3 regions of the Streptomyces sp. NPDC002490 genome follow, and region 2 is predicted to be linked to each of the others. Evidence: riboswitches for the same ligand, from Rfam matches in the RefSeq annotation. Region 2 holds a riboswitch; each other region holds the start of a gene.
The links. Region 2 has a riboswitch for cobalamin ahead of ABT092_RS26300 (ribonucleoside-diphosphate reductase subunit alpha). Riboswitches for the same ligand answer to the same signal wherever they lie in the genome.
Positions count from the first base shown of each region.

Region 1 (3,267 bases), on a different contig from region 2:
TCCTCGGAATCGTGATCGTCACCGCTCTCGTGTTTGACTTCACGAACGGTTTCCACGACACGGCCAACGCGATGGCGACGACCATCTCAACTGGCGCTATGAAGCCCAAAGCGGCGGTCGCAATGTCCGCCGTGTTGAACTTGGTCGGAGCCTTCCTCTCGGTCGAAGTCGCCAAGACGATCTCTGGCGGCATGATCGACGAAGGCGGCATCCAACCCGAAGTCATCTTCGCGGCGCTCGTCGGCGCCATCCTCTGGAACCTGCTGACCTGGCTCGTAGGTCTGCCCTCCAGCTCCTCCCACGCCCTGTTCGGCGGTCTGATCGGCGCCGCCGTGATGTCGGCCGGCTGGGACTCGGTGAACGGCTCCACCGTCGTCACCAAGGTCCTCATCCCCGCAGTCGCCGCCCCCGTGGTGGCCGGCATCGCAGCGATGATCGCCACCCGCCTGACGTACAAGCTCGGCAACAACGTCAGCGACAAGGCCAGCTCCAAGGGCTACCGCGCCGGCCAGATCTCCTCGGCCGCCCTGGTCTCCCTGGCGCACGGCACCAACGACGCCCAGAAGACGATGGGCATCATCACCCTCGCCCTGGTCACCGGTGGCGCACTGGCCCCCGGCTCCAACCCGCCCATGTGGGTCATCGTCTCCGCCGGTGTCGCCATCGCGCTCGGCACCTACCTCGGCGGCTGGCGCATCATCCGCACCATGGGCAAGGGCCTGACCGACCTGCAGCCGCAGCAGGGCTTCGCCGCCCAGTCCAGCGCCGCCACGGTCATCCTCGCCTCCTCGCACCTGGGCTTCTCCCTCTCCACCACGCAGTCCTGCTCCGGCGCCGTGATGGGTGCGGGCCTGGGCCGCAAGGGCGGAGTGGTCCGCTGGTCGACCGCCACCCGGATGTTCGTCGCCTGGGGTCTGACGCTGCCGGCCGCCGGTGTCGTCGGCGCCCTCGCCGAACTCCTCACCAAGCAGGGCCCCTGGGGCGTCGCCGCGACCGCGGCACTGCTGGTCGGCGGATCGGGTGCGATCTGGCTGCGCTCCCGCAAGGAGGTCGTCGACCACACCAACGTCAACGACGTGGACGACGAGCCCGCGGGCGTCGTCACCACCGCCATGGCCGCGGTCACCCCGCCGCCGGCCGGCGACACCACCGCCGCCACGGGTGACCTCTCGGTGACCCTCCCGGCGGACCCGAACAGCCCCTCGACGGAGTCCGCACCGCGGACCGCCAAGGTGTAAGGAACCCCCAATGAAAATCGACTGGGCAGCACTCGCCTCCGTCTTCGGAGTCAGCCTCGTGGTCACCGTGGTCCTGGTGGGCCTGTTCACCCTCGGCCTCGTCGGACTCTCCAAGCGGGAGGCCGCACTCGCCGGCAACGGACACGCCAAGGGCGGTTCGGCCGCCGTCGCCACCGCCAGCGCCGTCGCCTGCTTCGCCCTCTGCGTCGCGGCCGTCGCCTTCGGCATAAACCTGATCGTCGCCTAACCCCCCAGGTTGCGATCTCCGGTCCGGTCGGTCACCGCCCCCACAGTGGTGACCACCGGGCCTTCGTCGTGTGTGGGGCTTCACACACTGCCCCGCCGCAGGTCAGCGCGCGGTTGACGGGTGTTCTCGGGGCGTGGTGGACTGCCCGGGCCATTACGGCGGCAGCAGAGAGGAAGCCGGTGCGAATCCGGCGCGGTCCCGCCACTGTCACCGGGGAGCGCTCCCCCGCACCGCACGTCACGGCCGTCACGCGGCTGGAAGACCGGGGGCGGCGCCGATCCGGGAGCCAGGAGACTCTCGCCGTCGTCTCCGTCGACCCGGGGCGCGGACCCCGAGTGAGGACACAGCGATGCCGGGGCACCCGTCTGCCCGTCCCGCGCCCCACGGCACGGGACCCCACGACCGTACGCGGACCCGCCGACGCCCGGCGGGCTGAGCCGATGCGGGCCGGGCGCACCTTCGCCTACGGCGCCACCGCCGGACTGATCGGCGACCTCCTCCTCGGCGACCCCCGCCGCGGACATCCGGTCGCCGCCTTCGGTCGTGCCGCGGGCGCCGTCGAACACCTCCTCTGGCGCGACCACCGCGGCTGGGGCGCACTGCACACCGCGCTCTGCGCCGGGGGCGCCGCGGGCGCCGCCGCGCTGGTGGCGCGCGCCGCCGCCCCCTCGCGCACCGCCTCGGTCGCCCTGACCGCCGCCGCCACCTGGGCCGTGGTCGGCGGGACCAGCCTCGGCCACGAGGCCGCGGCCGTCGGCGCCGCCCTGGCCGCGGGCGACCTCGCCGCGGCCCGACGACGGCTGCCGCACCTGTGCGGACGGGACCCCGAGGCCCTGGACGCGGACGGCATCGCCCGGGCCGTGGTCGAATCCGTCGCCGAGAACACCTCCGACGCCGTGGTCGGCGCCCTGGTGTGGGGGGCGATCGGCGGGGTGCCCGGGCTCGTCGGCTTCCGGGCCGTCAACACCCTCGACGCGATGGTCGGCCACCGCTCGCCCCGCCACCGCCGCTTCGGTTGGGCCTCGGCGCGCCTGGACGACGTGGCGGGCTGGCCCGGCGCCCGGCTCACCGGGGCCCTGGCCGTGGTGGCCGGGGGTGCCCCGGCCGCCGCCGCACGGGCCTGGCGCGCGGACGCCCGACGCCACCCGAGCCCCAACGCGGGCGTGGCGGAGAGCGCGTTCGCGGGCGCGCTCGGCGTCCGCCTCGGCGGCACCCTCTCCTACGGCGGGCGGGTCGAGCACCGGCCGGTGCTGAACGGGGACGGGCGGGCCGTCACGGTGGCGGACATCGACCGGGCGGTGCGGCTGTCGCGCCGGGTGGGTTGGCTGACGCTCGCGGTGTGCGTCGCGGGACGCGGGGCGCTCGCGGCCCGGCGCACGGTCACGGGGAAGGGACGGTAGGGGTGCTGCAGGGCGGACTGCTGGTCGCGGGGACCACCTCCGACGCGGGCAAGAGCGTGGTGACCGCCGGGATCTGCCGGTGGCTGGCCCGCCGGGGCGTCAAGGTGGCCCCGTTCAAGGGGCAGAACATGTCCCTCAACTCGTTCGTCACCCGGGACGGCGCCGAGATCGGCCGGGCCCAGGCCATGCAGGCGCAGGCCGCCCGGGTGGAGCCGAGCGCCCTGATGAACCCGGTGCTCCTCAAGCCCGGCGGGGACCGCACCAGCCAGGTGGTGCTGATGGGGCGCCCGGTCGGGGAGATGAGCGCGCGCGGCTTCTTCGGCGCGCCGGGCGGCCCCGAGGAGGGGCAGCCGGTGCCCGGGGGCCGCGAGGCGCTGCTCGA
Region 1 covers NZ_JBEOWM010000022.1:49,080-52,346, forward strand. The annotation lists gene ABT092_RS16335 (inorganic phosphate transporter) at 1-1,238, shown strand, start outside; gene ABT092_RS16340 (hypothetical protein) at 1,249-1,485, shown strand; cobalamin riboswitch at 1,656-1,781, shown strand; gene ABT092_RS16345 (cobalamin biosynthesis protein) at 1,926-2,885, shown strand; gene ABT092_RS16350 (cobyric acid synthase) at 2,891-3,267, shown strand, end outside.
Region 1: it holds a riboswitch for cobalamin, as region 2 does, so the genes downstream of both, ABT092_RS16345 (cobalamin biosynthesis protein) here and ABT092_RS26300 (ribonucleoside-diphosphate reductase subunit alpha) in region 2, are expected to answer to the same signal.

Region 2 (3,267 bases):
GGGCCAGTGCAGTTCGACCCCGTAGTGGTCGGGGTGCAGCACGCCGCGGGCGGTGCGGGTCTTCTCCCAGGCGGGGAAGGTGCCGGCGCGCTCGGCGAGGTCGGCGGACGCCTCGTAGGCGGTCAGCATGATCCGCTCGGCGAGCCGGGTCGACAGGGCGTGGGCCTCGGCGGAGTCGAAGGGCAGCCGCAGCCGGAAGAACACGTCCTGGAGGCCCATGGCCCCCAGACCCACCGGCCGCCAGCGGGAGTTGGAGCGGCCGGCCTGCTCGGTCGGGTAGAAGTTGATGTCCACGACCCGGTCGAGGAAGGTCACCGCGGTGCGCACGGTGGCGTCCAGCCGCTCCCAGTCGATGGCCTGGTCGGCCGGGGTGCCCGGGGCGCCCACGACGAACGCGCCCAGGTTGACCGAGCCGAGGTTGCACACCGCGGTCTCGCCGTCGTCCGTGACCTCCAGGATCTCCGTGCAGAGGTTGGAGGAGTGGACGGTGTGGCCGGGCTCCGCGGTCTGGTTGGCGGTGCGGTTGGAGGCGTCCTTGAACGTCATCCAGCCGTTGCCGGTCTGGGCGAGGGTGCGCATCATGCGGCCGTACAGGTCCCGCGCCGGCATGGTCTTGCGGGCCAGCCCCGCGGCCTCCGCCGCGCGGTAGGCGGTGTCGAACGCGTCACCCCACAGGTCGACCAGCTCGGGCACGTCGGAGGGGGAGAACAACGACCACTGGCCGTCCTCGGCGACCCGCCGCATGAACTCGTCGGGCACCCAGTGCGCCAGGTTGAGGTTGTGGGTGCGCCGGGCGTCCTCGCCGGTGTTGTCCCGCAGCTCCAGGAACTCCTCGATGTCGGAGTGCCAGGTCTCCAGGTAGACCGCCGCCGCGCCCTTGCGCCGTCCGCCCTGGTTGACCGCGGCCACCGAGGCGTCCAGGGTCTTGAGGAAGGGCACGATGCCGTTGGAGTGGCCGTTGGTGCCGCGGATCAGCGAACCGCGCGAACGGACGCGGGAGTACGACAGGCCGATGCCGCCGGCGTGCTTCGACAGCCGGGCCACCTGGTGGTAGCGGTCGTAGAGGGAGTCCAGCTCGTCCTTGGGGGAGTCCAGCAGGTAGCAGGAGGACATCTGCGGGTGCCGGGTGCCGGAGTTGAACAGCGTCGGCGAGGAGGGCAGGTAGTCGAGGCGGCTCATCAGGCCGTAGAGCGCCGCGACCTCGTCCACCGCGCGGCTGCTGTCGTCCTCGGCGAGCCCGCAGCCCACGCGCAGCAGGAAGTGCTGGGGGGTCTCGACCACCTTGCGGGTGTGCGGGTGGCGCAGCAGGTAGCGGCTGTGCAGGGTGCGCAGTCCGAAGTAGCCGAAGCGGTCGTCGGCGTCCGGGTCGACCAGGGCGTCCAGGCGCTCGGCGTGCCGGGCGACGAAGTCCGCGGTCCGGTCGGCGATGAGCCCCTCGCGGTGGCCGGTGGCGACCGACTCGGTGAAGGTGCGCACCCCCTGCGAGGCGGCTTCGGCGGCGATGGAGAGGGTGAGCAGCCGGGCGGCGAGCCGGGAGTAGGCGGGGTCCTCGGAGATGAGTCCGGCGGCGGCCTCGGTGGCGAGTTCGCGCAGTTCGGCCTCGTCGGCGCGGGCGGACCGGCCGCGCAGCGCGGCGGCGGCGACCCGGCCGGGGTCGGCGTCGGTGAGGTCGGCGGTGAGGTCGGTCAGGGTCCGCAGCAGCGCGGTCCCGGGGCCGTCGGTCTGCTCGGCCCGGTTCCCCGGGGCGCCTTGGTCTGCGGACCGCTCGTTCGCAGGAGCCCGATCGACGGTTGACGCCGGATCGGCTGGCGCGATCGTCACGTGAAGCTCTCCCTCGCTCGGCACGGGCCTGACGGGGAAGCGGGCGCGGGCACGCGGACGTGCCCGCCGAAGGCGGTCCGCCGCGTCCACCGGCCCAGTCCACGAGGCCCGGACGTCTCATCTCCACCCGGACCGGTCGGAACGGGTGCGCCACCAGCAGGTCATCGGACTGCTGGGTGTGCGAAAGCACACCGAATACACCGTTGCGGGACAGTTCCGGATTCGCACCGGATTCCCCTGGGGTGGCGGCGAGCACGAGCATACATCTTGTGTCGGGTCCCGATGCTGAGCCCACATCTTGTGTCTGTGTGGCGCACGGCACGTAGGTGGCGAGGGCCCTCGGGGCGGTGCGGCACGGCTCGAACACGGCCCCGGGGCGCGGCCGTCGGGGCCGCTCGCGGGGCGTGGCGGGGGCGGGGAGGGGCGCTCGCCGGGTGCGCGGTGTCCGGCGGTGGCGGGTGCGCCGCGGTGCGCCGTGGCGCCGCCTCGCGGGTCCGCCCGTCTGCCGGTCGGATTCCCGTGGTGGTCACGCTGGGTGAGTGGTCGGGGGCGGTCTGAAAGTGGCGACAGAGGTCCAGACAACATCCCCGCAACCGGGGTTCGTGGTCGGCCCTACGCCATTCGACGGGCCGTCGTCCAGCCTGTGGTGCGAGGTTCCTGGGACAGGAGGGGGAGGGGTGTCGGGTGCCCGAAGAGGCCCGTCCGTCCCGTTCCTCCGGTGCTCCGGAGCGGACGCGCCGGTGCCCCGGCGGGGCCGGAAACGGCCCGCCGGGGCACCGGGGTGCGCGGGGTCAGTCCTGGGGGCGCTTGAGGCGGGCCACGAACTTGTAGCGGTCGCCGCGGTAGACCGAGCGCACCCACTCCACGGGGCGTCCCTCGCCGTCCACGGAGTGGCGGGAGAGCATCAGCATCGGCAGGCCCACGTCCGTGCTGAGCAGGCCGGCTTCGCGCGGGGTGGCGAGCGAGGTCTCGATGGTCTCCTCGGCCTCGGCCAGGTGGATGCCGTAGACCTCGGCCAACGCCGTGTACAGGGAGGTGTACTTGACCAGGGACCGGCGCAGCGCGGGGAAGCGCTTGGCGGACAGGTGCGTGGTCTCGATGGCCATCGGCTCGCCGCTGGCCAGCCGGAGCCGCTCGATCCTCAGCACCCGTCCGCCGGCCGTGATGTCGAGCAGCTCCGCGAGCCGGTCGTCGGCGGTGACGTACCCGACGTCGAGCAGCTGGGAGGTGGGCTCCAGCCCCTGGGCCCGCATGTCCTCGGTGTAGGAGGTGAGCTGGAGCGCCTGCGCCACCTTGGGCTTGGCGACGAAGGTCCCCTTGCCCTGGATGCGCTCCAGTCGACCCTCGACCACCAGTTCCTGGAGCGCCTGGCGTACCGTGGTGCGCGAGGTGTCGAACTCTGCGGCGAGTGTCCGCTCCGGTGGGACCGGGCTACCCGGTGCCAGC
Region 2 covers NZ_JBEOWM010000054.1:15,924-19,190, reverse strand. The annotation lists gene ABT092_RS26300 (ribonucleoside-diphosphate reductase subunit alpha) at 1-1,821, opposite strand, end outside; cobalamin riboswitch at 1,960-2,083, opposite strand; gene ABT092_RS26295 (GntR family transcriptional regulator) at 2,613-3,267, opposite strand, start outside.

Region 3 (3,267 bases), on a different contig from region 2:
CCGTAGTAGGCGGGGTCACGGGTCAGCAGCACCAGCCGCTCGTCGAGCGCGTCCGCGGCGCGGACCAGGTGGCCCAGTCCGAAGGTGAGGGATTCCAGGCAGACGACCGTCACGCGGTGTCCTCCTTCCGTTCGTCCGGGTCGGGCGTGCGGTCCCACGCCATCGTCGACCAGGGCATGGACATCTGTTGCGGAGAGTCCACCTCGACCGGCGCGAGCCCGGCCGGGTCGAGGGCCTCGGCGTGTCGGGCGTGGACCCGGCTGACGTACCGGTGCCCGGTGTCGGCGCCGACCACCAGGTGGACCCGGTCGGGATGGCGGCGGGCCTCGTGGGTGGCGGTGAGGTAGGCCGCGCCGGTGGACAGCCCGGCGAACACCGCGTGTTCGCGCAGGAGGGCGACCGTGCCGGCCATGGCGTGGGTGAAGTCCATCCAGTGGACGGCGTCGTAGAGGTGGTGGCGAACGTTGTCGAAGGGGATGGAGGAACCGATCCCGGCGATGATGGCCTCGGGGTCGTGGTGGTCCTGACTGCCGAAGGTGACGCTGCCGAAGGGCTGGACGCCCACGAGCCGCACGGACGGGTCGCGCTGCCGCAGCCGCTCCACCAGCCCGCCGGTGGACGCCCCGGAACCCACCCCGCCGACGACGGTCAGTGCCGCCTCGGGCAGCGCTTTGACCAGCTGGTCGGCAACCTCCTGGTAGCCCAGGTAGTGGATGTCGTCGTGGTACTGGCGCATCCAGTGGACGTCCGGTCGTTCGGCGAGGATCTCCCGCACCCGGCGGACCCGTAACTCCTGGTCCAGCTTGAGGCTCGTCGAGGGGGCGACCTGTTCGACGCTCGCCCCGAGGACCTCCAGTTGGGCCCGGGTGGTCTCGTCGACGGTGGTGGAGGCCACGATGTGGCAGCGCAGGCCGTGGCGGTGGCAGGCGAGGGCGAGTGCGTAGGCGTAGATGCCGCTGGAACTGTCGATCAGGGTCTGCCCGGGCCGTACGGCGCCCCGGTCGAGCAGGTGCCGTACGGCGGCCAGCGCCGAGTAGACCTTCATCGACTCGAAGCGGATCAGGACCGTGTCCGGGGACAGCCGGACGAGGTCGGGGGTCTTGAGGGCGTCCGCGATATGGGGGTGGATCACCCGTATCCTCCTTGGGCGAAGGCGCATTGGTGGCCGTGCGAGTGGAAGAAGGCGGAGAGTTCGTCCCGGGCCGAGAAGCCGATCGGGCGGGTGAACAGGAATCCGACCAGGGACCCGGTGTGGGCGACGAAGACTCCGTCGGCCCCGAACTCCTCGCGGTGGGCCAGGGCGGCTTCGAAGGTCCGTTTCGGTAGGACCTCCTGGGAGAGCACGGCGCTGGTGGTCGCGGCGCGGGCCACGGCCGCCGGGTCGCCGGCGGCGAATCCCTTGAGCAGGTCGGTCAGGCAGCGCTCGTACTCCCGTGCCCGCCGCCGGTACTGGTCCAACAGCGCAGGGGTGACGGCCGCGGTGTCCACCCCGCCGGGCTCCACCGCGTAGGCGGTGTGGAAGCCGATGTCGGTGCCGAGTTGTCGGACCACCCGGTGCCGGGCGCTGAGGTACAGCGCGAACTCGTCGAGGAAGACGCTGTCGGCCCGCTCGATCCGGGACAGCACCCGGGTGACGAGGGCGGGGTCGTAGGGCAGGGAGAAGATCCGGAACAGACAGCGCAGGGTGGCGACGACGTCCGCCGTGGAACTCGCCATGCCGACGCCCACGGGCAGTTCGGAGTGCGTGGTCCAGCGACCCGGCGGCAGGGTCAGGCCGTGGTGGTCGAGGAAGAGGTCGACGGCGGCCGTCGCCTTGGCGCCCAGCGGAGACGGCCCCGGGGGCGTGCGCCCCGGGGAGAAGTACACCCAGGAGTGGCGGCCCACCGGGAACGAGACGAGGGCGATGTCCGGCTGGGCGGCCGGACGCAAGGGGCCCTGGTACAACTCGCCGAGTGTGCCGTGGCAGACGCCCGCGAAGGTCCGGGCGGCCCGCTCGTCGCCGGAGGGCATCAGCGGTGTGCCTCCCGGGGCCGGGCCGTCCGGACGGCGTCCCGGGCGGACGGATCGCTCTGACCACTCGTCACGGACCGTTCCTCCTTGGTCATGCAGGGGCCATCGGGTCGTACGGTCGTGCGGACGGGGGTGGGGGAGGGCGCGTGCCGTCGATGAGCGACGGACGCCCGCACCGCGGGCCCAGTCCCCGGAGCCGCCGTGAACAGCGCGCACCGTTCCGCACGCGCGCAGCGGCAGGTCTTCGGACTCGTGGGCACGAGCCCGGGGGCTCACCTACCGGCCGTCGCTTCCCGGCGCTGGTGGCGCCAGTGCCGATGACGGCCTTCGTTCCCACTCACCGCTGCGGGACAGTCCCGGACTCGCACCGGGTTCCCTCTTGCGACGTGACGCCTGAGGCGGCACGAACCGACTGCGGTGGCAGCGTAGGACGCGCACTCCGAACGACGACAGGGGGCGGTGGTGCGGGTTGGCCTGTTGTGATCGTCGAGGAGGGGTTTCGAACGCCGCGCGTCCGCAGGCAGGCCCCCGTGGGCGATCTTCGAACGGGCCCCTCACTGCCGGCGGCGAAGGAAGTTGTCGTGAAACGTTCCCCCGCCACCCACCTGCCGCCGATGCCAAGGGGAAGGCGGGACGGTCCCGGCGCGCGGCGCGCGGAGAACGGCCGTGACGTTCGTGAATGAACCTCAGTCGACGGGGCCTGCGCCCGTGCTGACGTGCGCGCCGGCCCCGTCGACCGGCCGTCTGCCGGGCCCCTCGGGGGCGGCACCACCGCCCCCGGACGCGTAGACTTCCTGGAATGAGTCAGCGCCGATCAGCACCGGGCCGCCCGCGTACCAAACCCGCTGAGGAGCGGCGTGCCGACCTCCTCGACGCCGCCGAGCGGGTCTTCGCCGAACGCGGCATCGACGCCGCGCGGATCGACGAGATCACGGACCGCGCGGGCGTCGCGATCGGCACCTTCTACCTGCACTTCGGCTCGAAGCGCGATCTCATGCTCGCCCTCCAGGCCCGCTTCATCGACCGGCTGGTCGAGCGGCAGGACGCCGTGGTGCGGCAGCTGCCCGCCGACGACTGGGTCGGACGCGTGGACGCCTGGCTCAGCGACGCGGTCCACGCCTATCTGGAGCACGCCGAACTGCACGACGTGCTCTACGGCCACACCCCCATCAACGCCAAGGCGACGGTCCAGGCCAGCCCCGAGAACGCGCACGTCGAAGCCTTCCGGCGGCTCATCACCGAGCGCCCGGACCCGCC
Region 3 covers NZ_JBEOWM010000031.1:45,127-48,393, forward strand. The annotation lists gene ABT092_RS20315 (ATP-grasp domain-containing protein) at 1-113, opposite strand, end outside; gene ABT092_RS20320 (cysteine synthase family protein) at 110-1,132, opposite strand; gene ABT092_RS20325 (GHMP family kinase ATP-binding protein) at 1,129-2,010, opposite strand; cobalamin riboswitch at 2,229-2,438, opposite strand; gene ABT092_RS20330 (TetR/AcrR family transcriptional regulator) at 2,810-3,267, shown strand, end outside.
Region 3: it holds a riboswitch for cobalamin, as region 2 does, so the genes downstream of both, ABT092_RS20325 (GHMP family kinase ATP-binding protein) here and ABT092_RS26300 (ribonucleoside-diphosphate reductase subunit alpha) in region 2, are expected to answer to the same signal.